3 regions of the uncultured Enterovirga sp. genome follow, and region 1 is predicted to be linked to each of the others. Evidence: predicted binding sites of a transcription regulator. Region 1 holds the regulator's gene; each other region holds the start of a gene.
The links. The regulator LexA, encoded in region 1, represses DNA repair genes until DNA is damaged. The targets are predictions, from matches to a motif close to TGTTCNNNNTGTGTTCNG.
Positions count from the first base shown of each region.

Region 2: ACFE87_RS11605 (PA0069 family radical SAM protein) is a predicted target of LexA. The motif match lies at 6,560-6,577, and genes of this name have one in related genera.
Region 3: ACFE87_RS08490 (putative DNA modification/repair radical SAM protein) is a predicted target of LexA. The motif match lies at 3,157-3,174, and genes of this name have one in related genera.

Region 1 is NZ_CAXTAZ010000033.1:30,588-41,032, reverse strand. It holds gene gltA (citrate synthase) at 36-1,328, opposite strand; gene gltX (glutamate--tRNA ligase) at 1,468-2,916, opposite strand; gene ACFE87_RS16100 (hypothetical protein) at 3,286-3,651, opposite strand; gene ACFE87_RS16095 (ComEC/Rec2 family competence protein) at 4,120-6,414, shown strand; gene lexA (transcriptional repressor LexA) at 6,453-7,151, opposite strand; gene ACFE87_RS16085 (MFS transporter) at 7,263-8,489, opposite strand; gene ACFE87_RS16080 (AI-2E family transporter) at 8,572-9,666, opposite strand; gene ACFE87_RS16075 (SurA N-terminal domain-containing protein) at 9,841-10,445, opposite strand, start outside.
Region 2 is NZ_CAXTAZ010000019.1:37,993-48,437, forward strand. It holds gene ACFE87_RS11570 (DMT family transporter) at 1-204, shown strand, start outside; gene ACFE87_RS11575 (hypothetical protein) at 215-958, shown strand; gene ACFE87_RS11580 (MFS transporter) at 1,055-2,296, shown strand; gene ACFE87_RS11585 (MAPEG family protein) at 2,315-2,713, shown strand; gene ACFE87_RS11590 (MDR family oxidoreductase) at 2,719-3,699, shown strand; gene ACFE87_RS11595 (LysR family transcriptional regulator) at 3,709-4,602, opposite strand; gene wrbA (NAD(P)H:quinone oxidoreductase) at 4,714-5,316, shown strand; gene ACFE87_RS11605 (PA0069 family radical SAM protein) at 5,347-6,522, opposite strand; gene moaB (molybdenum cofactor biosynthesis protein B) at 6,718-7,257, opposite strand; gene ACFE87_RS11615 (neutral zinc metallopeptidase) at 7,258-8,187, opposite strand; gene ACFE87_RS11620 (uracil-DNA glycosylase family protein) at 8,237-9,106, opposite strand; gene ACFE87_RS11625 (electron transfer flavoprotein-ubiquinone oxidoreductase) at 9,251-10,445, shown strand, end outside.
Region 3 is NZ_CAXTAZ010000012.1:31,233-41,677, reverse strand. It holds gene ACFE87_RS08500 (M48 family metallopeptidase) at 1-239, shown strand, start outside; gene ACFE87_RS08495 (UdgX family uracil-DNA binding protein) at 340-1,815, opposite strand; gene ACFE87_RS08490 (putative DNA modification/repair radical SAM protein) at 1,933-3,147, opposite strand; gene ACFE87_RS08485 (DUF72 domain-containing protein) at 3,257-4,042, opposite strand; gene ACFE87_RS08480 (YqaE/Pmp3 family membrane protein) at 4,047-4,217, opposite strand; gene ACFE87_RS08475 (3-hydroxybutyrate dehydrogenase) at 4,335-5,120, shown strand; gene ACFE87_RS08470 (patatin-like phospholipase family protein) at 5,117-6,172, shown strand; gene ACFE87_RS08465 (L,D-transpeptidase) at 6,176-6,679, opposite strand; gene ACFE87_RS08460 (DUF6356 family protein) at 6,895-7,206, opposite strand; gene ACFE87_RS08455 (hydroxypyruvate isomerase family protein) at 7,297-8,079, opposite strand; gene ACFE87_RS08450 (GNAT family N-acetyltransferase) at 8,210-8,758, opposite strand; gene ACFE87_RS08445 (DUF1778 domain-containing protein) at 8,755-9,006, opposite strand; gene ACFE87_RS08440 (DoxX family protein) at 9,303-9,722, shown strand; gene ACFE87_RS08435 (sulfurtransferase) at 9,729-10,445, opposite strand, start outside.

The DNA of each region.
Region 1 (10,445 bases):
CGCTTTGCCGACCCGGAACGACGAGGCTGAGGCTCTCAGCTTCGCTGGGCGATGGTCGGGTAATCGCGCTGCGCTGCGCCGGTATAGAGCTGGCGCGGACGGCCGATCTTCTGGGACGGGTCCTCGATCATCTCCATCCATTGCGCGATCCAGCCGACGGTGCGGGCGAGCGCGAACAGCACGGTGAACATCGAGGTCGGAAAACCCATCGCCTTGAGCGTGATGCCCGAATAGAAGTCGATATTCGGGTAGAGCTTCTTCTCGATGAAATAGTCGTCCTTCAGCGCGAGCTGCTCGAGCTCCATCGCGACATCCAGCAGCGGGTCGTCCTTGATGCCGAGTTCGGAGAGGACCTCATGCGTCGTCTTCTGCATGATGCGGGCGCGGGGGTCGTAGTTCTTGTACACCCGGTGACCGAAACCCATCAGGCGGAACGGGTCGTTCTTGTCCTTGGCCTTGGCGACGTATTTGGCGACATTCTCCGGGTGGCCGATCTCGGCCAGCATCTTCAGCGCCGCCTCGTTCGCGCCGCCATGGGCGGGCCCCCACAGGCAGGCGATGCCGGCCGCGATGCAGGCGAAGGGGTTGGCCCCCGATGATCCCGCGAGGCGCACCGTCGAGGTCGAGGCGTTCTGCTCGTGATCCGCGTGCAGGATGAAGATCCGGTCGAGCGCGCGAGCCAGGATCGGATTGACCTTGTACTCCTCGCACGGAACCGCAAAGCACATCTGCAGGAAGTTCGACGTGTAATCGAGCGAATTCATCGGATAGATGAAGGGCTGCCCGATGTGGTACTTGTAGGCGCAGGCCGCGAGCGTCGGCATCTTGGCGATCATCCGGATCTGCGCGACCATGCGCTGGTTCGCGTCATGGATGTCGGTCGAGTCGTGATAGAAGGCCGAGAGCGCGCCGACCGACGCCACCATGATGGCCATCGGGTGGGCGTCGCGCCGGAAGCCCTGGAAGAAGCGGTTCATCTGGTCGTGCACCATCGTGTGGTGCGTGACGCGGTAGACGAAGTCCGCCTTCTGCGGCCCGGTCGGCAACTCGCCGTAGAGCAGGAGGTAGCAGGTTTCGAGGAAGTCGCCGTGCTCGGCCAATTGCTCGATCGGATAGCCGCGGTAGAGCAGGACGCCGGCGTCCCCGTCGATATAGGTGATCTTGGATTCGCAGGCGGCCGTGGAGGTGAAGCCGGGATCGTAGGTGAAGGCGCCGGTCTGCCCGTAGAGCTTGGAGATATCGATCACGTCCGGCCCGATCGTGCCCGACTTGACCGGGAAATCGATCGTCTTGTCGTGCACGGTCAGGCTGCTGCTATTGCCGCTCATCGGGCTCGCCTCTCATGTCCATGATGGCCCGCGACGCGAAGCATGGAGCACGCCAGCCCGCGGGAAGGATACGGGACAGCGCCGAGGCCGCCTTCGCACCTGTCGTTCCCCGGTTCGGTATCGGATCGCCAGAGGGCGTTCAAGCCGCGTTCGAGGCCGCGTCTCCGGCATCGGCCTGGGCATCGATCCGCGCAAGGCAGAGATCGCGCCCGACGATGGCCATGACGTCGAAAAGTCCGGGCGAGGTGCCGCGACCGGTAACCGCGGCCCGCAACGGCTGCGCGATCTGGCCGAGCTTCACGCCTGCCGCTTCCGCGCCCGCCCGGACCGCCGCTTCGAGCGAGGCCGGATCCCAGGCGGCGAGGGCGGCCAGACGGGGTCGGATCCCGGCAAGCCGCGCGCGGCCCACCGGATCGAGGATCGCCTCGGCCTTGGCGTCGAGCGCGAGCGGGGTCGGACCGTAGAGGTAATAAGCGAGGTCCAGGAGTTCGATCAGCGTCTTCGCCCGCTCCTTCAGGCTCGGCATCGAGAGGAGGAGTTGCTCCCGCAACGCAGGAGCGAAGACCGGCCCGAGGTCGCGCGCGGGCCCGACGGCGGGCAGGATCTCCTCGATCGCCTGCACGACAGCTTCGTCCGGCGTCTCGCGCAGGTGATGCCCGTTCAGGTTCTCGAGCTTGGCGAAATCGAACCGTGCCGGCGAGCGGCCGATCTGGGGCAGGTCGAAGGAGGCCACCATCTCGGCATCGGAGAAGATTTCCTGGTTGCCGTGGCTCCAGCCCAGGCGGACGAGGTAGTTGCGGAGAGCCGATGGCAGGTAGCCCATGGTCCGGTAGGCATCGATGCCGAGCGCGCCATGGCGTTTCGAGAGCTTGGCGCCGTCCGGCCCGTGGATCAGCGGGATATGCGCCATGGTCGGCACGCTCCAGCCGAGCCCCTGGTAGATCTGGCTCTGGCGGGCTCCGTTCGTGAGGTGGTCGTCGCCCCGGATGATGTGGGTGATGCCCATGTCTTGATCGTCGACGACGACGGCCAGCATGTAGGTGGGCGTGCCGTCCGAGCGCAGCAGCACGAGGTCGTCCAGATCCTTGTTCTGCCAGACGACCCGGCCCTGGACCTGATCCTCGATCACCGTCTCGCCGTCCTGTGGCGCGCGGAGGCGGATCACCGGCGCGACGTCCGCCGGCGCCTCCGCCGGATCGCGGTCGCGCCAGCGTCCGTCGTAGCGGGGCGCCCGACCCTCCTTGCGGGCGAGGTCGCGCATCTCGCCGAGTTCCTGTTGCGAGGCCCAGCAGCGATAGGCCCGGCCGTCGGCGACGAGGCTCTCGGCCACCTCCCGATGCCGCGCCACGCGGGACGATTGGTAGACGACATCCCCGTCCCAATCGAGACCGAGCCAGGACAGCCCCTCGAGGATGGCCGCGATCGCGGGCTCGGTCGAGCGCTCGCGGTCCGTGTCCTCGATGCGAAGCAGCATCCGTCCGCCGAAGCGGCGGGCGTAGAGCCAATTGAACAGGGCGGTGCGGGCGCCGCCGATGTGAAGAAAGCCGGTCGGCGACGGCGCAAAGCGCGTGACCACGGGGTCTGGCATGGCGGTAGGGCTTCGTCAGGAGAGAGGGGGTCGACCGTGCCAAAGGCTCGGGTGGCAGCCGGTTACCCATCGTTTAGCATGGCCGGTACGGCGGCGTTAAGTCGGTACGACGGCGTCGTGGAGCGAGAGCCGGCGGCGTTGTCCCCCCGCTGGGCCCCCGTGGCGCGGCATCGTGCGGCAGCCGCCGGATCGGCATCACTGGCCTGATGCTCGAGCGCGCGACGCGCGTCCGCCCGTCATCAGGACCGGCTCGTTCTCCCTCGTGAGTTCGTTGCGTCGTGGCCGCCTGCGCAAGAGGGTCGGAGACCCGGGATCGGCCATGCCGCCGCCCAGGCTCCGACCCTCAGGTCGATGCGCGCGAGCGCCGGGCTAGCAGCTGCAGCCGATATTCTTGGAGACGATCCGCTGGCCGGCGATGGAGACGGTCACCTCGACGCCGCACGGAATGCCCCACTTGGTGCAGATGTCGAGGCAGGCCTGAGCAGCGGTCCCGCTCGGGAAAGAGATCGGGATCGGCAGGCAGACGCTGCCGAGCCCCAGCGGAAGATTGAGGCAGACCTGTCCGTTCTGGACCGTGAGGCTGATGCATTGCGCAGCCAGCTTCAGGCTGCCGTCTTCCAGCATCGGCTGGGCATTGGCGGCCTGCGCCATGCGGGCCTGGCTGTGCCGACGCGCCGCCTCGAGGGCCTGATTGACGGATTCGGCGCTGAATTCCGGATATGACTCGTTGGCCATGTTTACCTCCCGTTGTGCCAAAGACTGGCACAACTCAAGGTAGTGTACGGAACGGACGGTCGCAACTGGAATTTGTGGTTCGCGCGCGCGGAGCGGCCGCATTCGTGCTGCCCGGATAGGCCAGCAGCGGTGACGATCCGGCCGGGCCAAGACTATCGCCGGTCGTGGTTCGGCTCCCTCGTGGCCGCCAAGTACCGCCATGCCTCACGCGGAAACGTCGCCCGATTGTGACGCAGCCGGGGTCTTCGGGATCGGCCGAGCTCGACAGCGAGGTCTTGGCCGAGCTCGTCGCCGGTGGCCCGAACCACGGCGGACACGCGGAAGCTGCAGCGCCATCGTGGATTCGCGGCCGAATCCCGATGCGACGGGTGGCTTCCGGCCGGCGATCGTCTAGCATGCGCAAGACAGCGGCGTGGCGTCGGTACGATGCGGTCAGCAGGCGAGCGGCACCGGGGCGGGCGCGAGGGCATGGCCCGGACGCGTTCCGCTGCCGGCGCCGCGGCTGCAGGGACCGCGCCGGCGATCCGGGCTGGCGGCTGGAATGCGGCCGTCCGGAATGCGCTGGCGGCCTTGCCCGCGCAGCTCTCCGACCTCGTCCAGCAGGAGATCGACCGGCGCAGGCTCTTTCCCTGGATCGCGGTCGCCTACGGGCTCGGGATCGTGCTGGCCTTCGCGGCGGACGGCGCGGTTTCGGTCTGGCCTCCGCTCGCGGCCGGGGCAGGCTTCGCCTGCGGGGCGTATCTCGCCCGCCACCGCTTCGGCCGCATGATCGTCTTCGTGGCGCTGACTGCCGTCTTCTTCGGGTCCGCGGCCGCGCTCGTCCGCACCGAGATGGTGGCTGCTCCGGTCCTCGACCGGCTCCACGTCGGACGGCTCGAGGGGTTCATCGAGACGGTCGAGGAGCGCGCCTCCGGCGGCGGCCGGCTCGTGATCCGGACGGCGAAGCTCGAGCGTCGGGAGGGCGGGCAGGTCCCGTCCAGCGTGCGCGTGACGGTCCGGGCGGTCGCGGGCCTGGCGCCGGGCGATTACGTGGGTGGAACGGTCCGGCTCTTGCCGCCGCCGGAAGCGGCGCGCCCGGGCGGCTACGACTTCGCCCGCGACGCCTATTTCCGCGGGATCGGCGCGGTCGGCTCGGCCTCGGGCCGTCTTGTGAGGATCGAGCCGCCCCCGTTCGCGCCCGACCTGTCCTTGCGGAGCGCGGCCCTGATCGACCGGGCCCGGAACGCGCTCACGGCCAGGATCGTCGAGGCGATCGGCGGGCAGGCCGGCGCCGTCTCGGCCGCGCTCGTCACCGGCAAGCGCGGCCTCATCGACGAACGCACGAACGACATCCTGCGGGCGGCCGGAATCTACCATGTCGTGTCGATCTCCGGCCTGCACATGGTGCTGGCCGCAGGCCTCTTCTTCGCCGCGACGCGCGCGCTCCTGGCGCTCTCGCCGGCGCTGGCGCTTGGCTGGCCGATCAAGAAGATCGCGGCGATCGTCGGCATGGCGGGCGCGACGGCCTATTGCATCTTCTCCGGCTCGGAGGTCGCGACCGAGCGCTCGCTCGTCATGATCCTCGTCATGCAGGGCGCGATCCTGTTCGACCGGCCGGCGCTGTCGCTCCGCAACCTCGCCATCTCGGCGATCCTCGTCCTGACGCGGGAGCCCGAGGCGCTGCTCGGACCGAGCTTCCAGATGTCCTACGCGGCGGTCGCGGGCCTGATCGCCTTCGCCGAGGCGGCGCGTCGGGTCCGCCCCGCGGCGGAGGCGGGCGACCCGCTTCGTCGGGCGGCACTCTGGGTCGGCATGACGCTCGCCGGCATCCTGGGCACGACGCTCGTCGCGACGCTCGCGACCGGGCCGTTCGGAACCTTCCACTTCCAGAATGTCCAACCCTACGGGCTGATCGGCAACGCCGCGACCCTGCCCCTCGTGTCCTTCGCCGTGATGCCGGCCGCCGTGATCGGCGTGGTCGCGCTCCCCTTCGGCCTTGACCGTCCGATCTGGGCGGCCATGGGCTATGCCACGGACGGCGTGCTCCGCCTGTCGGAATGGGTCGCGGGTTTCGCCGGTTCGACGCTGGTGGTGCCGGCCTTCGGGGCGGGCGCGCTCTCGCTCTTGGCCTTCGCGCTGCTCGTCGCGACGCTCTGTGGTTCGGCGCTCCGGCTTCTCGCGGGCCTTCCCTTCATTCTGGGCGTGGCGCTCGCCTCCGCTGCGCCGCGCCCGGACATCTACGTGGCCCGGGACGGGTCGGGCGCCGCGGTCCGGGGCCGGGACGGCCGGCTCGCGCTCCTGGGGCGGGTCCCGGCCTTCACGGCCGAGCAATGGCTCAAGGCCGATGGCGATGCGCGCCGGGCCGCGGATGCCTCGCTCAAGGCCGGACCGCGCTGTGACCGGATCGGCTGCACGATCGAGATGCGGGACGGCCGGATCGTCTCGCATCTCCTCGACCGGCGCGGTTTTGCCGAGGATTGCGGCCGTGCCGCCGTCGTCCTCTCCCACCTTCAGGCACCGCCGGACTGCGCCGCGCCCACCCTGGTCGACCGCGCCTTCCTGGCCGGACACGGAGCGACGACCCTGTTCGCGACGTCGTCGGGGTTCCGGCTCGAGACCACCCGCCGCCCTGGCGAGAGCCGGCCATGGCTCGCCCGCAAAGCCTCCGCGAGGCCGGCCGCCGCCATCGCATCCGCCTCGCCGCCGCCGGGCAGGCCCGCCTCACGTCCTGCTCCGGCGGAGGAGGCGGTGCCGGACCTCCCGGATGCCGATGCGGAGCCTTGAGGCACTCGCACCGGGAGGACGGGCGCGCCGCTCGGCCGTCAGTACCGCCTGACGAGACTCACGAGCTTGCCCTGGATGCGGACGCGGTCGGGGCCGAGCACGCGCGTCTCGTAGGCCGGGTTCGCGGCTTCGAGCGCGATGGAGGATCCGCGCCGGCGAAAACGCTTCAGCGTCGCCTCCTCGTCGTCGATCAGCGCGACGATGATGTCGCCGGTCAGCGCGTCGTCCTGGCGTTTGATGACGACCGTGTCGCCGTCGAGAATGCCGGCATCGATCATCGAATCGCCCCGCACCTCGAGCGCATAATGTTCGCCCGACGCGAGGAAGTCCGGCGAGAGCGTGATCGAATGCGAGCGGTTCTGCAGGGCGGAGACCGGCGTGCCGGCCGCGATGCGGCCCATGACCGGGATCGAAACGGCCTTGCCGCCGTCGGGAACGCCGCCCGGAGCGGCCGCCGGCGTCGTACGGGCTCGCCCGAAATTGCCCTCGACGACGCTCGGGCTGAATTTCGGCCTGGCGGTCGTCTCAGGCATGCGCAGGACTTCGAGCGCCCGCGCCCGGTTCGGTAGCCGCTTGATGAAGCCGCGCTCCTCGAGAGCGGTGATCAGCCGGTGGATGCCCGATTTCGACTTCAGGTCGAGCGCCTCCTTCATTTCGTCGAAGGAGGGCGGCACGCCGGATTCGGAGAGGCGCGCGTGAATGAAGCGCAGCAACTCGTTCTGCTTGCGGGTCAGCATCGTCGCGCTCCTGCTCGAACGACTCGGGTGAGAAACAAAGCATGAACGGCGTAACCGTTCTGCTAATGTTCCACAAGCGGCGATGTGGACTTTCGGACCTACTCTTCCGCTCTACTCGGCCGGCGCGATCGCGGGATCGGCTTTCGCCCAGAGTTCGGGGCGAAGCTCCTCGGGCCGATCCGGGAAGAAGAGGGCGCACAGGAAGGTGACGGTCGCGACCCCGGCAAGGACCAGGGTCGCCGAGGTGAGGCTGCCCGTGCGTTCGTGCAGGAACCCGATGAGCGGGGCTGCCACGGCGCTGCCGAGGAAACCCATGAAGAAGCGCACCGAATAGAGCTTCGCCCGCAGCGGTGGCGCGACGTAGCGGGCGGTCATCGTCTCGTTCACGGTGACTTGCCCGAAGATCACCGCGGCCGCGACCCCGGCTAGCGGCAGGACCAGCCAGCCCTGCGCGAAGGAGAGCGCGGCGAGGGTCGGGGCGAGGACGAGGGCCAGCGGCAGGAAGAGGCGTTTCAGCGTCGTGCGGTCGATGAGCCGTCCGACCGTGAACTGGGTCGCGGCGCCGCACAGCGTGACCGCGAAGGCCAGGATTCCGACGATCGGGATCAGGTTCGCGTCGCCGGCGAGCCGCTCCTGCATCAGCTTCGGCAGGAGAAGCGTGAAGGCGTTGAAGACGAGGCCCGAGACGACCGCGATCGCGAGCAGCGTCGCGACGGCGCGCCGGACGAGGGGCGCCGGGATCACCGGGAAGGGCGTCGCGGAAGGATGGGCGGCGTGGTCGTATTCCGGCACCCCAATCCAGAGGAGGCCGAGCCCGATGCACACGATGCCGGGCACCATGAAGGCGACCTGCCAGCCGTAGCGCTGGGCGAGGAAGGCCGTGACGACCGGCGCAAGGGCGACGCCGAAATTGCCGAAGACGCCGTTCGTGCCGATTGAGCGGCCGGGTCGCTCGCCCGCCGCCTCGACCAGCATCGCGGTCCCGATCGGGTGATAGATCGCCGCGAAGAGCCCGGCCGAGCCGAGTGCCAGCGCGAGGAGGAGGGGGGTCGCCGCGAAGCCGGCCGCGATCAACGACAGGCCGGTGCCGAAACAGAAGGCCAGCATCAGCGCGTGGCGCCCGATTCGGGCGGCGAGCCATCCCTGCGGGAGCGAGGCGACCCCGTAGAGGACGAACATGCCGGTCGCGAGCGCGAGCACCGGCCCGTAATCGGGCCCGAAGGCGCCGCCGGGCCGGGCCATCACCAGCACCGCCGTCGGCAGGATCAGCAGGCTGTAATGGGTGAGGAGATGCGCGGCGTTGACGAAGACGATTTGCCGGCGGGCCGAGCTCGCCATGATGGAGCCTCCGCGAGGATCGTGAGCCGCCCCGGCACTAGACGAAGGTCGCGCGAGCGTCCAGCACGGCCTGAAGGGCGCCTCAGGCGGCGCTTCGGGCTTCGCCGGTCGTGCCCGGCGCCTTCGCTCCACCTTCCAGGACGCGCTCGATATAAATGCGCCGGACCACGACCATGACCACGGCGAGGAGCGGGGTGGCGACCAGGATGCCGGCAACCCCGAACAGCGTCCCCATCCCGAACAGCACCACGATCAGCAGGACGGGCGGGATGTCGACCTGCGATTTCTGCACGATCGGCTGCAGGACGTTGTTCTCGACCTGCTGCACGCCGACCAGCAGGCCGAGCGTCCAGAGCGCCGTGGTGGTGTCGGCCGCGAGCGCGATCAGGATCGCCGGGACGGCGGACAGGATCGGTCCGAGATAAGGGATGAATTCGAGAAGGCCGGCCAGGAGCCCGAGCACGAGCGCGTAGGGCACGCCGATGGCCCAGAGGCCGAGCGCGACCATGGCTCCGATGAAGGCCATGAGGATGAGTTGCGCCCCCAGCCACGACACGATCGTGCTTTCGAGCTCGTCCAGGAGTTCGTCCGCGAACGCGCGGTGCCGCACGGGGACGAGCCGCACGAAGCCGCGCCGGTAGAGGTCGGGTTCGAGGGCGAGGAAGATCGCCGCCCCGAGGACGAGGCCCGCATAGCCGAGCGAGCCCGAGATGCCGGCGAGGATGCGGCCGGCATGGCCCATGGCCTCGCTCGGCTCCGGCAGACTGAGCCCGGACGAGATCTGGCCCCAGAGGGATTCGAGCCAGGGATGGTCGCCGAGGCGACGCTGGAAAGCGCCCGCCGCCTCTGGCAGCTTCTGCACGAGCTGCCGTGCCTGGTCCGCGAGGGTCGGGGCCAAGAAAGCCGCGGCGGCGGCCGCCGCGAGCGCCAGCACGGCCACCACCAGGACCACCGCCCAGCGACGCCCGAGGCCCAGCTTCCGGTGCAGGATGTCGCCGACCTCTCGCAGGAGCACCGCGAGGATCACGGCCAGGAAGGTCATGAGGAGGAGCGTGCGAAGGGCCCAGGCCGCAGCCGCGAGCGCCACGAGCGCCAACACGACGAAGCCGGCGAACACGACCCGGCTCCTGAAGGCAGCATCCGTCGCGGCGGGAGGTGTCGAATCCGTGTCGATCATCGGGGGCTCTACCTGCGACGGCATCCGGGTAACGCAGTCTCGTGACAAACGCTCAATCGTGCGTGCGATCCCCCCTCCGCCGCAACCCGGCCGGGGCCTCGCCCATGCGGCCTTCCCGAAACGCGCGCTGAACGGCCGTCCGAGCGGACCCGGTTCAGGTCGAACGGGCGAGGATCAGAGGTCGCTGCCCCCGATCGCCCGGCTGACATTCGACGGGTAGAGCTTCACGCCGATCCGCTTTTCGGCATCGGCGACATATTCGGCGAGGAGGTCCTCGGCGACAAGCGAGCGGATCTGCTGCTCGGTCGCCGCACTTTCCTGGGTCGAGGTGATGAAGGGCGGAACGGTGGCCGCCGTCACCTTGAACAGGAAGCGGGTCGTGTCGTCTCCGGTGGCGCTTGCGGCCCTGCCGACCGGCGTCGCGAAGATGCGGGTCACGACCGGCGGGGCGAGCCCATCCTTGGGCTGGCCGCGGGCGAGGTCCGTCGCGGTCTCGACCGCGAGGCCGAGCTCGGCCGCGATCGCGGCCATGGTCTCGCCCTTGTCGAGACGCTCCGTCAGGCTCCGGGCCTTGGCGGTGAGGCCGGTCGAGACCTCGTTCGCACGCCACTCCTCGGTCACGCGGTCGCGAACCTCGTCCAGCGTCCGGTCTTTCGCGGGCTCGATCGCGGTCACCTCGAACCAGGCATAGCCGCCGTCGCGGTAGGTCACGGCCTCGATGTCGGCGCCGACATCGGCCCGGAAGGCGGCCGTGAGAACGTTGTCCCGCTCGGGCCCGA
Region 2 (10,445 bases), on a different contig from region 1:
CTCGGCGAGCGCCCGACCGCCACGGACTGGATCGGCCTCGCCCTGATCGTCGCGGCCTCGGCGACCGTGTTGCTGCGAGGTGATCCGCCCCGGGCTGCACCGCGGAACGGAGCCGCCCCCAGCCCCGAGGACGACGGCCCGTCGGAAACGGAACGGTCACCCGGACAGGCCATCCTGGCCGCTCCGAATCGACCCCGACCCTGAAGGATCCCGGATGAGCGCATGGCGCGACGGCCGGAACGAAAAGTCGCTCGCCCGGCTCCGGCGGGCCCTGCCGGCCGTGTTTCCCGCGCCGGTGCTGAACCATGCGCTCGCCCGCCCGCTGATCCCGCCGACCCTGCGGCGGGCGATGGAAGGCTATTGGCGCGCGCATCCGTTGCGTGCCGACCGTCTGGCGCGGGCGCTCGCCCGACGCTCCGGCACCCCGGACGGCTGGGCCTGGCGTCTCGACGTCGCGACGGAGGGCCGACGCACGAGCTTCCGCTGCCCGCCGGCGCCGTTCCGCGAAACCGCCTTCGCCCGAGGACCCGGCCATTGCTGCGTCTGCGGCCAGCCGGTCTTCCGCTTCGGCTGGCACCGCGACCTCTGGGGCGACGGGCGGCCGAACAAGCGCGCGACGTGGCATTCCGCCTGCGTCGTCGCCTGGCAGCTCTGGTGCGATCCCTCCGGACAGGTCCAGGCCTTGAAGCGCGCGCAGGGGCGCTGCTGCCCGGAGACGGGACGCCGCCTTCTCAGGACCGCCGAGGTGGATCATCGCGTGCCGCTGTTCCGGGTCTGGCGCGAGCATCGGGCCATGCCCTGGCCGGATCTCCTCGATCATTGGGGCCGGCCGAATCTCCAGGTCATCAACCGCGAGGCGCATCTCGGGAAATGCGCCCGCGAGGCGCAGGCGCGGGCCGGCCAGCGGGCCAAGGCGAAGCGCGACGCCCTCCCGGAGGGCCCGCTCGCACCAGGTTGAGGCATTCGCGTCCGTGATGGGAGGGATGAACCGAACGCGTTTGGCGGATTCCGTATTGATCGCTAAAGCGGTCCGGTCTAGCGCGGAGAGATCGACATGTGGCCACGCGTGGACGGGCGGATGCCGCCCGAGTGGATCGTCTTCGCGGGTTGCGCGATCGCGCTGATCGGCTTCGGGCCGCGGGCTTCGGCAGGGCTCTTCCAGCTGCCGATGATCACCGAATTCGGCTGGGGCCGCGACACGTTCGGCCTCGCCATCGCGATCCAGAACCTGCTCTGGGGCCTCGGCGCGCCTTTCGCGGGGGCGATCGCCGACCGCTACGGCATGACCCGCGTCCTCTGCGTCGGGGCCGTGCTCTACGCCGCCGGGCTCGTCGTCATGTCCTACGCGACCACGCCCGGCCTGCTCCATCTCGGGGCCGGCGTGCTCGTCGGCTTCGGCCTCTCCGCCGCCTCCTTCAACCTTATCCTCGGCGCCTTCGGGAAGCTGCTGCCGGAGAGCTGGCGCCCGCTCGCCTTCGGGGCCGGCACCGCGGCCGGCTCCTTCGGCCAGTTCTTCTACCCGCCGATCGGCAACGTGCTCATCGCCTCCTTCGGCTGGGAGCAGGCGCTGGTGGTGTTCGCCGCTAGCGTCCTCCTCATCCTGCCCCTGTCGACCTTCCTGTCCACCCGGCCCGGGCCGAACACCTCGCCGATGGGCGGCCCGAGCCCGGCGCCGAACCAGTCGATCCCGCAGGCGCTCGGCGAGGCCTTCCGGCACCGGAGCTTCGTGCTCCTCACGCTCGGCTTCTTCACCTGCGGCTTCCAGCTCGCCTTCATCACCGTCCACCTGCCGGCCTTCCTGAAGGATGCCGGTCTGCCGTCCTGGGTCGGCGGCTGGACGCTGGCCGCCATCGGGCTCTCGAACGCGGCCGGATCGCTCACCGCCGGGTGGCTCTCGTCCCGAATGCCGCGCCGCTTCTTGCTGGCCTGGATCTATCTGGGGCGTTCCCTCGCCATCGCCGTCTTCATCCTCCTGCCGATCACGCCGACCTCCTGCATCGTCTTCGGCATCGTGATGGGCGCCTTCTGGCTCTCCACCGTCCCGCCGACCTCGGGCCTTGTCATGCTGATGTTCGGCACGCGCTACATGGCGATGCTCTACGGCTTCGTGTTCTTCTCCCACCAGGTCGGCGGCTTCCTGGGCGTCTGGTTGGGAGGGGTGCTCTACGAGGGCTTCGGCAGCTACGATGTGGTCTGGTGGCTGTCGGTCGCGCTCGGGCTCGCCTCCGCCGCGATCAACCTGCCGATCCGCGAGCAGCCGGTCGTCCGGGAACCTCAGGTGGCCGTGCCGGCTTGACCGGCGAAGGAGACACCCGTGGACACTGAACTCACATATCTCGCCTGGACGATCGTCCTCGGCCTCGTGCAGGTCATCGCGACCGCGCAATTCCTCACCGCCGCCAATGGCTTCGCGTATGGGGCGGGCAATCGCGACACGCCGCCGCCCCGACGCATGTCGATCTACGGCGAGCGGCTCGAGCGGGCGACCAAGAACCTGCTGGAGACGTTCGCGTTCGCCGCTGCCGCGATCCTGATCGTGCATGTGACGGGCCGCCATAACGCGCTCACCTATTGGGGGGCGACGTTCTATTTCTGGGCCCGGCTGGCCTATGTCGGAATTTACGTGGCCGGGATCACCTACGTCAGGACGATGGTCTTCCTGGTTTCGGTGCTCGGTATCTTGCTGATGCTTCTTGGCCTCCACTGGGGTTGAACGCGATGTCGGGTTTCCGGGCCGTCGTCATCGCGGAGAAGGGCGCGGCACCCCGCATCGGCGCGTTCGCCGAAGCCGACCTGATGGACGGCGACGTGACCGTCCGGGTCACGCATTCCACCGTGAACTACAAGGACGGGCTCGCCCTCACCGGCACGGCGCCGGTCGTGCGCCGCTTTCCGATGGTCCCGGGGATCGATTTCGCCGGCGTGGTGGAGGCCTCGTCGCATCCGGATCATGCGCCCGGCGATACGGTCGTCCTCAATGGCTGGGGCACGGGCGAGACCCATCTCGGAGCCTATGCGGAGCGCTCGCGCGTCAAAGGCGACTGGCTCGTGCCGCTGCCGGAGGGCCTGTCGCCCGCCGACGCGATGGCGATCGGCACCGCCGGTTATACGGCGATGCTCTGCGTGATGGCCCTCGAGCGGCACGGCCTCTCGCCCGAAAGCGGCCCCGTGGTCGTGACGGGCGCGGCCGGCGGGGTCGGGTCGGTCGCGATCACGCTCCTGTCGAAGCTCGGCTGGCAGGTGACCGCGTCGACCGGCCGAAGCGAGGAGACTGACTACCTGAAGGGCCTCGGCGCGAGCGACATCGTCGCCCGTGCGGAGCTGGAGGGGACGCCGCGGCCGCTCGCGAAGGAGCGCTGGGCCGCGGGCGTGGACACGGTCGGCTCGACCACGCTCGCCAATGTCCTCTCGATGATCCGCTACGGCGGCGCGGTGGCGGCCTGCGGTCTCGCCGGCGGCATGGACCTTCCCGCCTCGGTCGCGCCCTTCATCCTGCGCAACGTCGCCCTTCTCGGCGTCGATTCCGTGATGGCCCCGAGGGCGTTGCGGGTGGAGGCCTGGACACGCCTCGCCCGCGACCTCGATCGCGAGAAGCTCTCCGCCATGACGACGACGATCCCGCTGGAAGGCGTCATCCAGGCCGGCGCCGACATCATGGCGGGCCGGATCCGCGGCCGGCTCGTCGTCGAGATCGGCTGAGCCGCGCGGCTACGGGGCCACCTCGCCCGCGAGCCGGGCGCGCTCCCGGCCGATCGCCTCGCCCAGGACGTCGAGCAGCGCCCGCACACGCGGGGTGTGGCGGAGGTCGGGATGGGCGAGCAGCCACATCGATCCGGCGAGGTCGGGATCGGGCGGCAGCAGCCGGACGAGGCCCGGGCGCCGATCGGCGACGTAGCAGGGGAGGGGTCCGATGCCGATCCCGGCCTCGACCGCATCCGCCAGCGCCAGCACCGTATCTACCCGGTAGACGATCCGCTCCGCGGATGCCTGCCGTCGGACGAAGCGCGCTGCCGGCACCGCCTCCATCCCGCCGCCGAGCGCGACCCAGTCCTGACCGGAGAAGTCGGCCGGTGGCGCGGCGAGGCCGGCCCAGCCGTAGAGGGCCCAGGCGACGGTGGCGATGCGTCGTCCGACCAGCGTCTCGGGCGGGGAAGGCGTGACCCGGATCGCGACATCCGCATCGCGGCGCGCGAGGTTCAGGGCGGAATTCGAGACCACGATGTCGAGGCGGATCTTCGGGTGGGTCTCGCGGAAACGCGCGAAGATGGGTGTCAGGAGATGCTGGAGCAGCGTGTCGTTGGTGGTGACCCGGACGTCGCCCTCCGGGGCCGGAGCGTGGCCCGCGAGGCGCCGCGACAGGGCCGCGATCTCGTCCTCGAACCGGGCGCCGAGCGCCGCCATGTCCTCGCCCGCTGGGGTAGGCACGTAGCCGGTGCGGCTTCGCTCGAACAATGTCGTCCCGAGCCGCGCTTCGAGCGTCCCGAGCCGCCGAAACACGGTCGAGCCGTCGACACCGAGCCGCCTCGCCGCCGCGCCGAGGCCTCCGCCCTCGCTCACGGCCAGGACGAGTTTCAGGTCATCGGAGGAGAAGGTGTCGGGCATCCTTGCATCCGGGCAAAGGTGAGGATGCACCGTTAGGCGTGTCGCGATCGCCCGGAAAGGCCTAGTTGAGCGCAACGCCGGTCCGGCCGGCCGCATAGACGAGGTGGTTCGATGCCTGCGAAAGTCCTGGTCCTCTACTATTCCACCTACGGCCATATCGAGGAGATGGCCTTTGCGGCAGCCGAAGGCGCTCGTGCCGCCGGGGCCGAGGCGGTGGTGAAGCGGGTGCCCGAGACGGTGCCGCAGGACGTCGCCGCCGCGTCCCATTACAAGCTCGACCAAGCCGCCCCGATCGCGACCGTCGATGAGTTGCCCGACTACGACGCCATCCTGTTCGGCACGCCGACCCGCTACGGCAACATGGCCGCGCAGATGAAATCCTTCATCGACCAGACCGGCGGTCTATGGGCGCAGGGCAAGCTGAACGGCAAGGTCGCGGGTGTCTTCACGTCGTCGGCAACGCAGCATGGCGGGCAGGAATCCACCATCCTGACTTTCCTGCCGGTGCTGATGCATCTCGGCTTCGTCATCACCGGCCTGCCCTATTCCTTCCAGGCACAGATGGGTGTGGCCGAGGTCATGGGGAATTCGCCCTACGGCGCCTCGACCATCGCAGGCGGTGACGGCAGCCGCAAACCGAGCGCGGTCGAACTCGACGGCGCCCGCTTCCAGGGAAAATACCTCGCCGAGATCGCAGCAAAGTTGAAGGGCTGAGGCGCCGCCCGGCGCGTTCCCTGACGTGCTCTAGAAGAGCGCGAGCTGCGCGCCCTGCCGCATGGGGGGCGTGAACAGGTCGGTCCGGAGCGTCCGGCGCTGCTTGTTGAAGCCGATCCGCTCCGACGCGGCCTCGAAGCGGCGGCCGATCATCCAGGCATAGGGCCCGACCCCCGTCTGGCGCTCGCCCCAGGCCGAATCGTAGAGCTTGCCGCCGCGCGTATCCTCGACCAGCGACAGGACGTGCTTCATGCGGTCCGGGTAGTTCTCGGCAAGCCAGTCCCGAACGAGCCCCTTCAGCTCGTTCGGCAGCCGCAGCATGACGTAGCCCGCCTCCCGCGCCCCGGCCGCATAGGCCGCGCGGAGCACGCCCTCGATCTCATGGTCGTTGATCGCCGGAATGATAGGCGCGACCAGGACCGAGACCGGGATCCCGGCCTCAGCCAGCATCCGGATCGTCGAGAGCCGCTTGGTCGGGGTCGCCGCACGCGGCTCCATGCGCCGGGCAAGCTTCGGGTCGAGCGTCGTCACCGAGATCGCGACCTTGGCGAGCCCCCGCTCCGCCATCGACGCCAGGATGTCGATGTCCCGCGTCACGAGGGCCGATTTCGTGACAATCCCGACCGGGTGGTTCGTCGCGTCCAGCACCTCTAGGATGGAGCGCGTGATCCGGTAGGTGCGCTCGATCGGCTGATAGGGGTCGGTGTTGGTGCCGAGCGCCATCGTCTTCGGCTCGTAATTCGACGCCGCGAGTTCCTTCCGCAGGAGCTCGGCCGCGTTCGGCTTGGCGAAGAGCTTGGTCTCGAAATCGAGCCCGGGCGACAGGCCCTGGTAGGCGTGGCTCGGCCGGGCGAAACAATACACGCAGCCATGCTCACAGCCCCGATACGGGTTCACGGACCGGTCGAAGGAGATGTCCGGCGAATCGTTCCGGGCGATGATCGTGCGGGGCTTCTCGAGCGTCACCTCGGTCCGGATCGGAAGCGGCTCGTCGGCGAAATCCCATCCGTCGAAGGCGCGTTCGCGCTGGATCGGCTCGAACCGGCCGTCCGGATTTCCGCCGACCCCACGGCCGTGCCGCCGCTCGCGCTCGACGCCCTCATAGGTCCGGATGTCCGGCCGACGACGGTCGATGACGGTATGCACGCCGCGCTGCGCCGGTCGGGGCGGCTCGGCCGGTGTCCCCTTCAGCTGCGTTCTGGCCATCTGAACCTCCTGGCCGGGCGATTCGGCATCGCTAGACTAGAACGAAACGCGAACATTGCAACGGCGACGCTCTAAGGGCGCGTTCTCACTACGGTCGTGATGGCAAGGATCACGTACCTCCTATGTTCCGACGGGCCTGTGGATAAGCCCCGGTTCCTGTGGACAAGTCGGGCGGGGGGCGGGCGATATGCCCGGTCAGCGCCGCAGGTGTTCGTCCAGCCGCGGCATGATCTCGACGAAGTTGCAGGGCCGGTGCCGGTAATCGAGCTGAGCCTGGAGGATGCCGTCCCAGGCGTCCCGGCACGCGCCGGGCGAGCCCGGCAGGACGAAGATGTAGGTCGCGCCCGCGACGCCCGCGGTCGCGCGCGATTGCAGCGTCGAGGTGCCGATCTTGTCGTAGCTGATCCGGTGAAAGATGGCCGAGAAGCCGTCCATGCGCTTCTCGAAGAGCGGTTCGAGCGCCTCCGGTGTCACGTCGCGGCCGGTGAAGCCGGTCCCGCCCGTTGCGATGATCGCATCGACGTCCGTATCCGCGATCCAGCCGCGCACCGCCGACCGGATCGCCTCGACGTCGTCCGGCACGATGCTGCGGCCGGCGAGAACATGCCCGGCTTCGGTCAAACGCGCGACCAGCGTGTCGCCCGACCGATCGTCCGCGAGCTGACGGGTGTCGGACACGGTGAGCACCGCGATCCCGAGGGGGACGAAGCTCCGGGCGAGATCGAGGCCGGCCACCTAGAGGCGGCTCGTCCGGAAGGTGTCGCAGCTCTGTACCTGCCCGGTCCGAAGGCCCGTCTTCAGCCAGCGCACCCGCTGCTCCGAGGAGCCGTGCGTGAAGCTGTCCGGCATCACCTGGCCCCTGCTCTGGCTCTGCAGCCGGTCGTCGCCGATGGCCTGGGCGGCCGCGATCGCCTGGCGAATATCCTCGTCGTTGATGGCGTTGTATTTTTCGTTGGACTTGTTGGCCCAGACGCCGGCCAGGCAATCGGCCATGAGTTCGATCCGGACCGAGAGCTGGTTCGCCTCGCGCTCGTCCACGTCCTGCTGCCGGCGCTGCACCTTGCCCAGGATGCCGAGGACGTTCTGGATGTGATGGCCGACCTCATGCGCGATCACATAGGCATAGGCGAAGTCGCCACCGGTCCTGAACTTGCGCTGCATCTCGTCGAAGAAGGTCGTGTCGAGATAGACCTTGCGGTCGAGCGGGCAATAGAAAGGTCCCATCGCCGATTGGGCGCTGCCGCAGCCCGACCGCGTGCCGCGGGTGTAGAGCACCATGCCGGTCGGCACGTAGGCCTTGTTGGCCTGGGCGGGCAGGACCTCTTTCCAGACGTCCTCCGTGTTGCCGAGGATCCTTTGCGCCAGCCGGCCATACTGGTCCGTGACCTGGCCGCCGCTGCCTTGCGGACGCGGGGCCGGCGGGCTGCGCCGGTCCGGCTGCTCGTAGCCCGGGTTGCCGCCGCCGCGCGCCATCTCGGCGCCCTGGATCAGGATGCGGGGGTCGATGCCGAGCGCCCAGCCGACAAGGCCGAGCACGACCATGGCGCCGATGCCGAGGCCGCCGCCACCGCGCCCCATAGGGATGCCGAAGCCGCCACCCCCGCCGCCGCCGTCGCCGCGTCGGTCCTCGACATTGTCGGACGGGCGAAAGTCTTCCCAACGCATCGTGCAAGCTTCCCGAGCGCGCGGGAGGGCGCGCCAGAACGTTCAACCTTCAAGTCGGTTCGGGCGGGCGGGGTTCCGCACGGCCGTCCAGCGCATGGCGGAGCCGGAGGAGGTCGCGCCACGCCAGCCGTTTATGCAGCGGCTGCCGCAAAAGATAGGCGGGATGCAGCATCGGCAGGACGCGAAGCCGGGCCTCGCCGAATGTCCGCTCGGTCCAGCGGCCGCGCGTCCGGAAGATGCCCTCCTTCGAGCCGAGGACCATCTGGGTGGAGGGGGCGCCGAGCGTCACCAGGATGTCGGGCCGGGCAAGCTCGATCTGGCGCTCTGTGAAGGGCAGGCAGATCGCCACCTCCTGCGGAGTCGGGGTCCGGTTCCCGGGCGGACGCCAGGGCACCACGTTCGCGACGTAGACCGAGCCGCGGTCGAGCCCGATCGCGGACAGCATCCGGTCGAGAAGCTGGCCCGCGCGTCCGACGAAGGGCCGGCCCGTGCGGTCCTCCTCCGCCCCGGGCGCCTCGCCCAGGATCATCACGCGCGAGCCCGGAACGCCGTCGGCGAAACAGAGCTGGCGGGCGGAGGCCTTGAGCGCGCAGCCGTCGAAGGCGGCCACCAGCCGTTCGAGGTCGTCGAGGGTCCGGGCCTCTCGAGCCAGCCGTCGGGCATCCTCGGCGATCTCGGCCGGCGCTCCGGCGGCCGCGGCCGGGAGGGCAGGGCGCGAGGCGGGGCGTTCCGGCTGGGGATGACGCGAGGGCAGGGGCGCGCGGGGCTCGGCGGGCGCTTCGGGCGAGACCCAAGCCAGGCTCGTGTCCTCCGCGAAGCGGTCGTGCGGCGCCTCGTCCAGCGCGAGATCGATCCCGGCAGCGACGTGGAAGTCGAGAAGCGCGATGAGCGCCTCGCGATCGGCGGGGGCCGGCAGCATGGGTCCTTGTAACCCACGAGACCGCGGTCACAAGCCGCCACCGGCTCTCGCTTGTCAGGGAACCGGTGCCCCCCCATAGCTCGTTGGAACAGGTCGAAGCTGAGCGGCTGGCCGCTCCGGGGAGGAACTATGCCGGAGAGTGAGATGGCGGGCGAGGCGCTGCCGCCGCGGGAGTCGATGGACTTCGACGTCGTCATCGCCGGCGGCGGCCCGGCCGGACTCGCGACCGCGATCCGGCTGAAGCAGCTCGCGGCCGAGAGCGGGGCCGAGATCTCGGTCGTCGTCGTCGAGAAAGGGTCCGAGATCGGGGCGCATGTCCTCTCCGGCGCCGTCGTCGATCCGATCGGCCTCGATCGCCTCCTGCCGGATTGGCGCGCCGATTCCGAGCGGCCGCTCACGACCGAGGTGACCAAGGACGAGTTCCTGTTCCTCGGGCCGGCCGGGGGCGTGAAGATCCCGACGCTGACCCTGCCGCGCCTGATGAGCAATCACGGCAATTTCATCGGCTCGCTCGGCGACGTGGCCCGCTTCCTCGGCCGCCAGGCCGAGGCGCTCGGCGTCGAGATCTATCCGGGCTTCCCGGCAGCCGAAATCCTGATGGAAGACGGCAAGGTCCGGGGCATCGCGACCGGCGACATGGGGGTCGGGCGCTCGGGCGAGACGAAGGGAGACTTCACCCGCGGCATGGAACTGCGCGGCCGCTACACGATCCTGGCCGAGGGCGCCCGCGGCAGCCTGACGAAACAGGCCATCGCCCGGTTCGGGCTGAACCAGAATTCCGACCACCAGAAATACGGCCTCGGCGTCAAGGAGGTCTGGCAGGTCCGGCCGGAGCGGTTCCGGAAGGGGCTCGTGCAGCATTCCATGGGCTGGCCGCTGCCGAACAAGGCCGGCGGCGGGTCCTGGCTCTACCATTACGACGACAACCTCGTGTCGGTGGGATTCGTCACGCACCTGAACTACGAGAACCCGACGCTGTCGCCCTTCGACGAGTTCCAGCGGGTGAAGACCCACCCGATGATCCGGGACACGTTCGAGGGCGCGAAACGGATCGGCTATGGCGCGCGCGCCATCATGGAAGGCGGCTGGCAGTCGGTGCCACGGCTCGTCTTCCCGGGCGGGTGCCTCGTCGGCGATTCGGCCGGTTTCGTGAACGTGCCCCGCATCAAGGGCTCGCATAACGCGATCCTGTCCGGGATGCTCTGCGCCGAGCATCTGGCCCCTGCGCTGGCCGAGGGCCGGGCCCATGACGAGATCGAGAGCTACGAGGAGAGCTGGCGCGGCTCCGATATCGGCTACGACCTCTACCGGGTCCGCAACGTGAAGCCGCTCTGGTCGC
Region 3 (10,445 bases), on a different contig from region 1:
GGGATACCCGCAGCCGTTGGGGTTCGTGTTCTTCGACCGGCGCGCTCAGCTTCTCCTGGCGCCTGATCCTCGCCCCGCCCGAGGTGCTGGACTATCTCGCCGCGCACGAGGTCGCTCATCTGAGGGAGCTCAACCACTCCCACCGCTTCTGGTCGCTCCTCCGAGGCATGTGCCCCGGCACCGACGCGGCGGAGATCTGGCTGAAGCGGCACGGCAACGGCCTGCACCGTTACGGGTAGCCCTCGGGCCTCCGCTCACACCGGCGGAAGCCGGTGCCCAGAACCCCCATCCGATGGGGTCGGCCGAGGTTGGATCCCGGCTTTTGCCGGGATGAGCGGATTAGGCCGCAGCGTGTGACCGGCCGCCGCGCTCGGCGGCGCCGAGTTCGCGGACCTGGGTCAGGTCCTGGACGAATTGGGCATAGGCCGCCGCCTTCGCATCCTCGTCGGGCAGGCGCAGCAGGTAGGACGGGTGGACGGTGATGAAGCCGGCGAAATCCTCGAGCAGCTTCGCCGGGCCGCGGGCGCGGGTGATCGGGACCGACTTCCCGGTTAGGGCGAGGACGGCGGTGCCGCCCAGCGCCACGATGAGCTTCGGCTCGACGAGTTCCAGCTCGCGCATCAGCCACCAGCGATAGTGGCTCACCTCGCCGGCCGTCGGCTTGGCATGGATGCGGCGCTTCCCGCGCTGGTCGAACTTGAAATGCTTCACGGCATTCGTGAGATAGACGTCCCGTCGCTCGATCCCCGCCTCGCCGAAAGCCCGCTCGAGGAGCCGGCCGGCAGGGCCGACGAAGGGCCTGCCCTTCAGGTCCTCCTCGTCCCCCGGCTGCTCCCCAACGAAGACGATCGTGGCATTCGCCGGCCCCTCTCCGACGACGGCCTGGGTCGCCCCGGGAACGAGCGGCCCGGCGGCCCGGATTAGCGCGTTCAGCTCCTCGAGCGTGGTCGGCGCCTGGTCCAGCATGGCGGCGAGCGCGCCCTCCGGCTTCTTCTTCGCGGGCATCGTCGCCTCTCTCTCGATCATGCCGCTGACCCGCCCGGCGGCCGAACGAACCAGATTCGGGATCGCGGCCGCCTCGGGCAGGTTGTGCCAGTATTTCTTGGCCATGTGCGACCGCATCAGCTTCGGATTAGTGCGGGCCGGGTTGAAGATGCTCTCGTAATATCCGGTCCAGCCCGCCTCGAACCCGTCTTCGCCCGGCGCGTCTGCCTTCGTGCCGGGCAGGCCGTAGACCAGCTCCGTCCCCTCCCACAGCGCGGAGCCGACGGGCGTGATGATCGCCCAGTGCATGGCCCGGAAGCGCTCGACGAAGAACGGCACCGCCGCTTCCAAAATGAAATGGTCGGGCTCGAACCAGGCCGCGTAGCGCTCCGTCTCGTCGGGCGGGCCGCCCTCGACCTTCCGGAAGCGGAGATAGGCGTGCATCTTGTGGATGTCGCGCCGGACCGCCCGAGCCAAGAGGTCGAGCCGGTGGACGACCGGATCGCTCGCGATCTCGAGCAGGTCGCGCTGGCCCCCGCAGACGCGCCAGATCGCGTCGTAGAGGAGCCCGTAGCGCTCCGGATCGCGGTGCGGCACCACCTCCCGGATCAACTCGCCGAGCTTGCGGGGCAGCCTGAGCGGCGCAGCGGAGACCGGCTCGGTGTCCCCGAACAGGTTCGCCTGTGCGCCCAATTCCCAGCTCACCGCCTCGGGCGGGATCCCGACGGCCACGAGCGACCGCACGGCATCGCGGAAGCCGTCGAGATCGGCGCCCTCAGTCAGGCTGATCCGGCGCATAGTCATTCGCTCAACCACAAAGCTCCTCATCATCCTGAGGTGCTCCGCGTAGCGGAGCCTCGAAGGACGCACCGCAGGTCGGCCCCGCTTCGAGAGCAGGCTGCGCCGGCCACCTCACCATGAGGAGCGTAGGAGAAGCCAAGGCGAGACTCAGAACAGGCTGAGCTGCGCGGCCGGCGGCTCGATCAGCGTTCCGCGGAGGTCGAGGCGGTCGATCGTGGCGCCCGGGTGATGGTCGCGGGCGACCAGGAAGGGGCGGGCCCGTTTTAAAGTCCCGGTGAGCCGGGCGAGGTCGTCGAGGCCGAGCCGGGTGTGGCGTCGGGTGACGACGATCTTGTCGACGGCACGCTTGCCGAGGCCGGGCACGCGCAGCAGCATCTCCCGGTCGGCCGCGTTCACGTCGACCGGGAAGCGGTGACGGTTCTTCAGCGCCCATGCGAGCTTCGGGTCGATGGCGAGGTCGAGCATGCCGTCCTCCCCGCCCGAGGTGATCTCATCCACGGCGAAGCCGTAATGGCGGAGCAGCCAATCGGCCTGATAAAGCCGGTTCTCGCGCTGGAGCGGCGGTGATTTCGACGGGAGCGTTGAGGTGGAATCGGGGATCGGGCTGAAGGCCGAGTAATAGACGCGGCGGAGATCGTAGAGGTCGTAAAGGCCGGCGCTGGCCTTGAGGATCGACTCGTCATTCGCCCCGTCGGCTCCGACGATGAGTTGCGTCGACTGTCCGGCCGGGGAGAAGCTGCGGCGCTCCTCCTTCCCCTGGGCGATGCGCTCGCGCATCTGGCCCATGGCGGCCCGGATGGCAGGCGCCTTCTTCTCGGGCGCGAATTGCGTCAGGCCCTCGTCGGTCGGCAATTCGAGGTTGATCGACAGGCGATCCGCCCAGAGCCCAGCCTGTTCGACTAGCCAGGGGCTCGCCTCCGGGATCGTCTTCAGGTGAATGTAGCCGCGATAGCCGTGCGCCTGCCGCAAGGTCTTCGCGACCAAAATCAGTTGCTCCATCGTGTAGTCCGGCGAGCGGATGATGCCGGAGGAGAGAAACAGCCCCTCGATATAGTTGCGCTTGTAGAAGGCGAGCGTCAGGTCGACGATCTCCTTGGTGGCGAAGCGGGCCCGTTCGACGTTGGAGGAGCGCCGGTTCACGCAATAGGCGCAATCGAACAGGCAATAATTGGTCAGCAGCACCTTGAGGAGCGACACGCAGCGACCGTCGGGCGTGTAGGAATGGCAGATCCCGATCGAATTCGTCGACCCGATGCCGTCCTTCCCGGCAGATCGCCTCGGCGCCCCGGAAGAGGCACAGGACGCATCGTATTTGGCGGCGTCGGCGAGGACGCGCAGCTTGCGGGCAACGGTCTCGTCCATGCTCGATTTCGTTCTCTGAATGTTCCCTCAGGTAGGCCCCTCTCTCCCCGGGATCAACCTTTGCCCGACGGCTCTCAACCAGACGTGATCGAGGTCACGGCCTCCGGGCTCAGCCGAGGCGCTCGATGAGGGCGCAGGCGGCGGCAGGATTGAGCACCTTCTCGCCGGAGATGAAGAACAGGAAGACGTCGCGCCCTGCTGCCGTCGAACTCTCTCCTGCGAGGTGATCGAGCCCATACGGGCTCTGGCCGGCCTGCCAGCTCTTCGCCCTCGTCGCCCAGAGGTCGAGTTCGGCTGCGGGGTAGCCCAGAGGCTCGCCCTCACGCGAACGCTGGAGCCGCGCATAGACGAAGTCGGCGGTCGGGTCCGCGATCCCCGGATAGTCGTCGGAATCTGCGTAGACGATGGCAATCCCGTGCCGGCGCGCCATCTCGACGAATGCCGGATTCCGAAAGCTCTCGTGCCGGGCCTCGATCGCGTGCCGGATCCGCATTCCCTCGCGCTCATGGGGCAGGAGCGCCAGAAAGGCCGCCAGGTCGTCCGGGTCGAAACGCTTCGTCGGGGCGAGCTGCCAGTTGATCGGGCCGAGCTTGTCGCCGAGTTCGAGCAGTCCCGACGAGAGGAAATGCTCAATGCCGGGCCCGGCTTCGGCCAGGACCTTGCGGTTCGTGACGAAGCGGTGGCCCTTTAGGGCGAAGACGAAGCCGTCGGGCGTCTCCTCGGCCCATTTCCGGAAGCTTGCGGGCGTCTGCGTCCGGTAGAAGGTGCCGTTGATCTCGATCGCGGTCAGGCAGCGGCTCGCATGCGCAAGCTCCTTCGCGGCCGGCAGCCCCTTCGGGTAGAAGGCACCCCGCCAGGGTGCGAAAGTCCAGCCGCCGACGCCAACCCGGATCATCGCCTCAGGCCGGGGCCCGGCGGGCGATGATCCACACGGCGTGTATCATGCCAGGAAAATAGCCGAGCAGCGTGAGGAGGATGTTGAGCCAGAATTGAAGCCCGATGCCGACGGTGAAGAATACGCCCACGGGCGGCAGAAGGATCGCGAGCAGGATGCGGAGGATGCTGGCCATGAGGTCCGTCGAAGGGCAACGGCGGGCAACGATCGCACGCCGGATGAGGTTCCTCGCGTGGTGCTGGTGACATGCCGGCTTCCCCGGCTTAACCACCCCCGCATCGGAGATCGCGAGATGGCGCTGACGTCAAAATCCGCCTTGGTGACAGGTTCGACGAGCGGGATCGGGCTCGCCTATGCGCGCGCGCTCGCGAAGGAGGGCGCAAATGTCCTCATCAACGGGTTCGGCGATGCGGCCGCGATCGAATCCGAGCGCGCCCGGATCGAGAGCGAGTTCGGCGTGCGGGCGATCTATTCACCCGCGGACATGTCGAACCCGCGCGAGATCGCCGGCATGGTCGAGATCGCGGAGACGACCTTCGGATCGGTCGACATCCTGATCAACAATGCGGGTATCCAGCACGTGGCACCGGTGCAGGACTTCCCCGACGAGAAGTGGGACCAGATCCTCGCGATCAATCTCTCGGCCGCCTTCCACGCCATCAAGGCCGTCATTCCCGGGATGAAGCGGCGCGGCTGGGGCCGGATCGTCTCGACCGCCTCCGCCCATTCGCTCGTCGCCTCCCCGTTCAAGTCGGCCTATGTCTCGGCCAAGCACGGCCTCGTCGGGCTGACCAAGACCGTGGCGCTCGAAGTCGCGACCGACAAGATCACCGTGAATTGCATCTCGCCCGGCTATGTCTGGACGCCGCTGGTCGAGAAGCAGATCCCGGACACGATGAAGGCCCGCGGCATGTCGAAGGACCAGGTCATCAACGACGTCATGCTGACGGCGCAGCCGACGAAGGAGTTCGTTACGGTCGAGCAGGTCGCGGCGCTCGCCGTCTTTCTCTGCTCGGACGCGGCCTCCCAGATCACCGGCGCCAATCTCTCGATCGACGGCGGCTGGACGGCCGCGTGAGCGGGCGCGGCGGCGAGAACCGGGGCCCCTGCGGCCTCGCCGGACCGCGGGCCGAGAAGGCCGTCTCCCTCGCGCTGCAGGGCGGCGGCGCCCACGGCGCCTTTACCTGGGGCGTGCTGGACCGGCTGATCGAGGACGGGCGGCTCGCCTTCGAGGCGATCACGGGCGCCTCCGCCGGGTCGATGAACGCCGTCATCATGGTGGATGGCTGGCTGGAGGGCGGGCCCGACGGCGCCCGCATGCAGCTCGAGGCCTTCTGGCGCCATGTCAGCCTCGACGGCGGGCTCTCGGCCCCGCAGCGGCGCATCTTCGACGTCTTCCTGGACATGTGGTCGCCGATCGCCTCGAACGCGCTGTTCGACTTCTGGCGCGGCACGCTGTCGCCGACGAGCGCGAACCCGCTCGACATCAACCCGCTGCGCGACCTCGTCCGCGACCTCGTCGATTTCGACCGGCTGCGCGGCGCCCCCGTAAAACTGTTCGTCTCGGCGACGAATGTCTGGACCGGCAAGGCCCGCATCTTCGAGACGGCCGAACTCCGACCCGAGCATGTGATGGCCTCGGCCTGCCTGCCGACCATCTTCCGGGCGGTCGAGATCGACGGCGAGCCCTATTGGGATGGCGGCTATGTCGGCAACCCGGCCCTCTATCCCCTGTTCTACGGGACGGCCTGCGACGACGTCATCCTGGTGCAGATCAACCCGGTCGAACGCCGCACGACGCCGACCGAAATGCGCGAGATCCAGAACCGGCTGACGGAGGTCACCTTCAACGGCGGGCTGCTCGGCGAATTCCGAGTCATCGACCTCGTGACGCGGCTGATCGACGAGGGCAAGCTCGACCGGAGCGACTACAAGCGCGTCCTGATGCACCGGATCGACGGCGGCGAGGCGCTCGGCCGATACATGGCCTCCTCGCGGCTCCACGCCGATTTCGGCTTCTTCGAAACCTTGCGGGACCTCGGCCGGGCGAGCGCCACGGCTTGGCTCGAGGAGAATTACGCGGCGGTCGGCGAGCGGGCCACGCTCGACCTCAGGGCGGCGTATTCGTAACCCCTACCGCACGACGACAACCGGCGTTCCAACCGGCACGCGGGCGTAGAGGTCGACGATGTCCTGGTTGTACATCCGGATGCAGCCATACGACGCGTAGGTGCCGACCGAGTTCGGCCGGTTCGTGCCGTGAATGGCGTAATCGCCGCCGACGAGGGTCAGGGCGCGCGGACCCATCGGGTTCGAGGGCGATCCGCCCGGAATCACGGCCGGCAGGCTCGGATTGTCGCGCTTCACGTCGTCCGGCGGCGACCAGGCCGGCTCGACATATTTGCCGTCGACCGCCGACCAGCCGAACCATTGCTTGCCGGGCTTGCCGACCGCGACCGGATAGCGGATCGCGGTGCCGTCGCGCCCGACGAGATAGAGCCGCCGCTCGGTCGTCCGGATCACGATCGTCCCCGGCCGGGCGATGCCCTCCGGGAAGGTCACGAGTTCCCGGGCGCCGGCCTTTCCAGCCACCACGCAACCCATCACCACCGCGACGACCAGCGCGAGACGCTTCATCTGGGCGAGACCGATCCCGGTCGCCCGACCACTCTGTTTGAACACCATGCGCCCCGAGGCCCTTCTTGGCTGACCTTCGGGTGTGAACGTGACCGCGATCCCTATCGAAGAGGTTGGGGAAGATGGCTGACGAGGGGTGAATCGGGCGCTTTCGCGGCCGAGAAGAACCTCGCGGTGTCAGAGGGTTAAGCGTTAACCGACCGCAGATGCTGCCGTCAGATCACCGGGTCCCAGGCGAGCAGCGTGTCCGGCACCCGGGTCGAGGCCGAAACCCGCCCGGGAAACAGGTCCGGGCGATGCACCGGGCCCGCCTTGCAGGTCGCGCAGCGCTTCGTCATCCGGGCATAGAGCCCCTTCACGGTGTCGCTCGCCGTGGTGGTGCAGAGAAACGGCAGGAAGGCGTGGACCAGCGCTCCCAACGTCGCCCGGGCGAGCGGGCCGGCGAAGCTCAGCGCCGTGCGCATATGCTCGGGATAGGTCTCGCCCACCATCGCCGGGTGGTCCGTGAACATGGCTTTGAGATTCATGCGGCGGCCCCTGGATGCGCGATGATGACGTAGAATTTTCATCTACGGCTCGTCAAGAATGCGTTAAACATGCCAGCCGCGTTTGAACCCCTAGACCCTGCCGAACCAGCCCGGCACCCGCGCCATCCAGCCGAGCCCATCCTCGGTGCGGCCGGCCGGCCGGTATTCCGCCGCGACCGCCCCGTCATAGCCGGCGCGGTGCAGGGCCGCGAAGGCGGCGTCGAAGTCGATCGTCCCGGTGCCGGGCTCGTGGCGTCCTTCCGTATCGGCGAACTGGACATGGCCGATCCGCGGGCCGGCCGTCGCGATCGCGGCGACGAGGTCCGGCTCCGTCCGGGCCATGTGGTAGAGGTCGAATTGCAGCTTCACCCTCGGCTCGTCGAGCCCGTCGAGGAAGCTCAGCGCCTTGCCGAGGCTGTTCAGCCACATACCGGGAACGTCCCAGGGGTTGATCGCCTCCGTCACGACCGCGACGCCGATCCCGCCCATCCGCTCGGCCGCGAGCCGCAGGTTGTCGCCGAGCACCGCATCCGTGGTCGCGGCATCCTGGCCAGGCGGCGGCGGGCCGGGCAGCACATTCAGCTTGGACACCCGAAGCGCCTCGGCGAAGCGCATGGCCTCGTCCAGCCCCTGCCGGAACTCGGCCCGCAAGGCGGCGTCGGTCGCCCGCCCGTTGCTGCCGCGCGGGTCCGACGCCGGCGCATTGATGAGCACGACCGGCCGATCGGCGGACGCCCGCCGCAGCTCCGCCGGGTCGAACTCGTAGGGAAACTGGATCTCGACACCCTCGAACCCGGCCCGGGCCGCGGCCCCGAACCGCTCGGGCACCGGAAGCTCGGTGAACATCATGGTCAGGTTGGCGACGAGTTGCATGGGAGGCTCTGCGCGTTTTTGGTGTCGTCGTTCGATACGCCCTGCCGATTGGTCCGGCGAGGGCGAAATGGACTGACGCCGTAGATCGATCGGAAGCTGGATACGGGCGCTCCCCGCATCGACCGTAAGATCAAGCCGGTCTTATCGCCGCCGCTGCGATCGCCGCCCGGACCTGGCGTATGCCGATGACCATGCGGGGGGCACGACCTGGAAGGTCGACGAAACCGAGCCGTCGATAGAGAGCGCCGGCTCGTTCGTTGAGGGCGTCCAGCACGATGAAGGCCGCGCCGATCTCGTCGGCCACGCGCGCGCAGCGACGCATCGCATCCGCCATCAGGACGCTGCCCACGCCGCCGCCTTGAAAGGCATCGTGCACACCGACCACGGACAGATAGATCGCCGGCACCAGGGGGTAGCGCGGCAGCTTCTTTCGCATGCCCTCCGGCAACGTGCCGAGATCGATCGCGTGCGCATTGACGGCGTAGAAGCCGACGATGTCTGGAGTCTCGTCGAGGCGGGCCACGTAGACGCGGGTTGTCTCGAGGTCCTGGAGACCAGCGGCGACGGTGCGAAGATAGGTGTCGACCTGGGCGACACCACACGAGAAGGCCGCCCGATCGTGTCTCTTGCGATCGAGCGGCTCAATTCTGAGGCGCGCAAGCAGGGCGGCGTCGATCATGAAGCCTTCGACACCTTCGGGTGAAGGCGCATCAGCTCAACCAACTCGGGAGCGGGCTCCATCGCGTCGAAGGCGGCCATGAAGGCATGGTGATCCAACGGGGTCAAGACGGTCAGCTCGTAATCCCGCAAGGTCTCACGCGCCGCGCGGCATGCCGCTGCAACCGTGAATTCGGAGGCCGTGAGGCCAAGAGCCCGCGCACCTCGCTCGATGAGGGCCTTCGCCTCTACCGTCGTGCGCTGCTCCATGCGGGCGCTCCGGGTTGCAGGGGTCTCGGTCTGACTTGTGTCGAGAGTGGACGAGCGCATGTCATCAACCTATGGCCAGCAGGGATTTCAACACGCGGATTATCGTGCGTCCCTTGAATGTACGGCACTTGCCGTACAAGTCCACCCCAATACGCGCCATTCACCGGGGTCGCTGGGGTGCCCACCCCGCCGTCCCCCGCCTCGCCCTGAACCCTCCATCAGGCTACAAGGCCTGCGGGAATTGCGCTCGTTCCGAGCGTCTGCCTCGAAGAACGATCGAACGGAGACATCACACAGTGACACCGGCCGAAATCGGGAGCGTCTGGGCGCCCCGCCTGCTCAGCGTGCTGAGGATCATGGCTGCCCTTCTGTTCATGCAGCATGGCACGCAGAAACTGCTCGGCTTCCCGAACATGCCGGCGAACGGGCAGCCGGCGATGGGGACGCTTCTCTGGTTCGGAGGTGTCATCGAGCTCGTCGGGGGAGCCCTCATCGCGATCGGCTTCTTCACCCGCCCGGCCGCCTTCATCGCCTCCGGCATGGCCGCGGTCGCCTACTTCCTGTTTCACGCCGGCCGGGGCTTTTTCCCGGTGATGAACGGCGGAGAGCTCGCCGCCCTCTACTGCTTCGTCTTCCTCTATATCGCGGCCGCGGGACCCGGGCCATGGAGCGTGGACGCCACGATGAGCCGCAACCGCGCCAGCCGCTGGACCTGAGCGGCCTCAGCCTCGTTCGGCCGGCCCGGTCTCGACCGGGCGGGCCGGATCGTGGGTCCATTCCGACAGCGAGCCGTCGTAGAGCCTGACATCCGGCTGGCCGAGGATTTCGGACAGGACGAACCAGTTGGTCGCCGCCTGCTGGCCCGTGTTGCAATAGGGGATCACGGGCCGGCCGGGCGCGGCCCCGAACAGCTGTTCGAGTTCGGCCCTGGGCTTCAGCCGGTTCCGGGCCGTGTCGTAGGCGCGCGCCCCCTCCAGATGGAGCGAACCCGGGATGCGGCCGGGCCGGGCGGCCTGTTTCGATTGCTCGAGCCCCTCGAAGGAGGCCTGGTTGCGGGTGTCGACCAGGATGGCCGATCCATCGGTCATGGCCTGCTCGACGTCCGGCGCCAGCGCCCGGAGCGAGGGGTCGAAGGCGACCGGATAGTCCGGCGCCGTGCGGGGCTCGCCGGGCGCGGTCTCGACCGGGAGGCCGGAGGCGGCCCAGGCCGCATAGCCACCGTCGAGCAGCGAAAGGTGGTGATGCCCGGCGGCCTTCAAGGTCCAGTAGACGCGGGAGGCCGCCGCGAAATCCCCGGCCGAGACGCCGGCCGGGATCACGACCACGTCGCTCGCCGGCACGATCCCGAGCCGGCCGAACAACGCGCCGAGCGCATCGGCCTCCGGCAGCATGCCGGCCCCGCCATTCCGGGATGCGCGCCAACCCCCGGTCACGTAGTC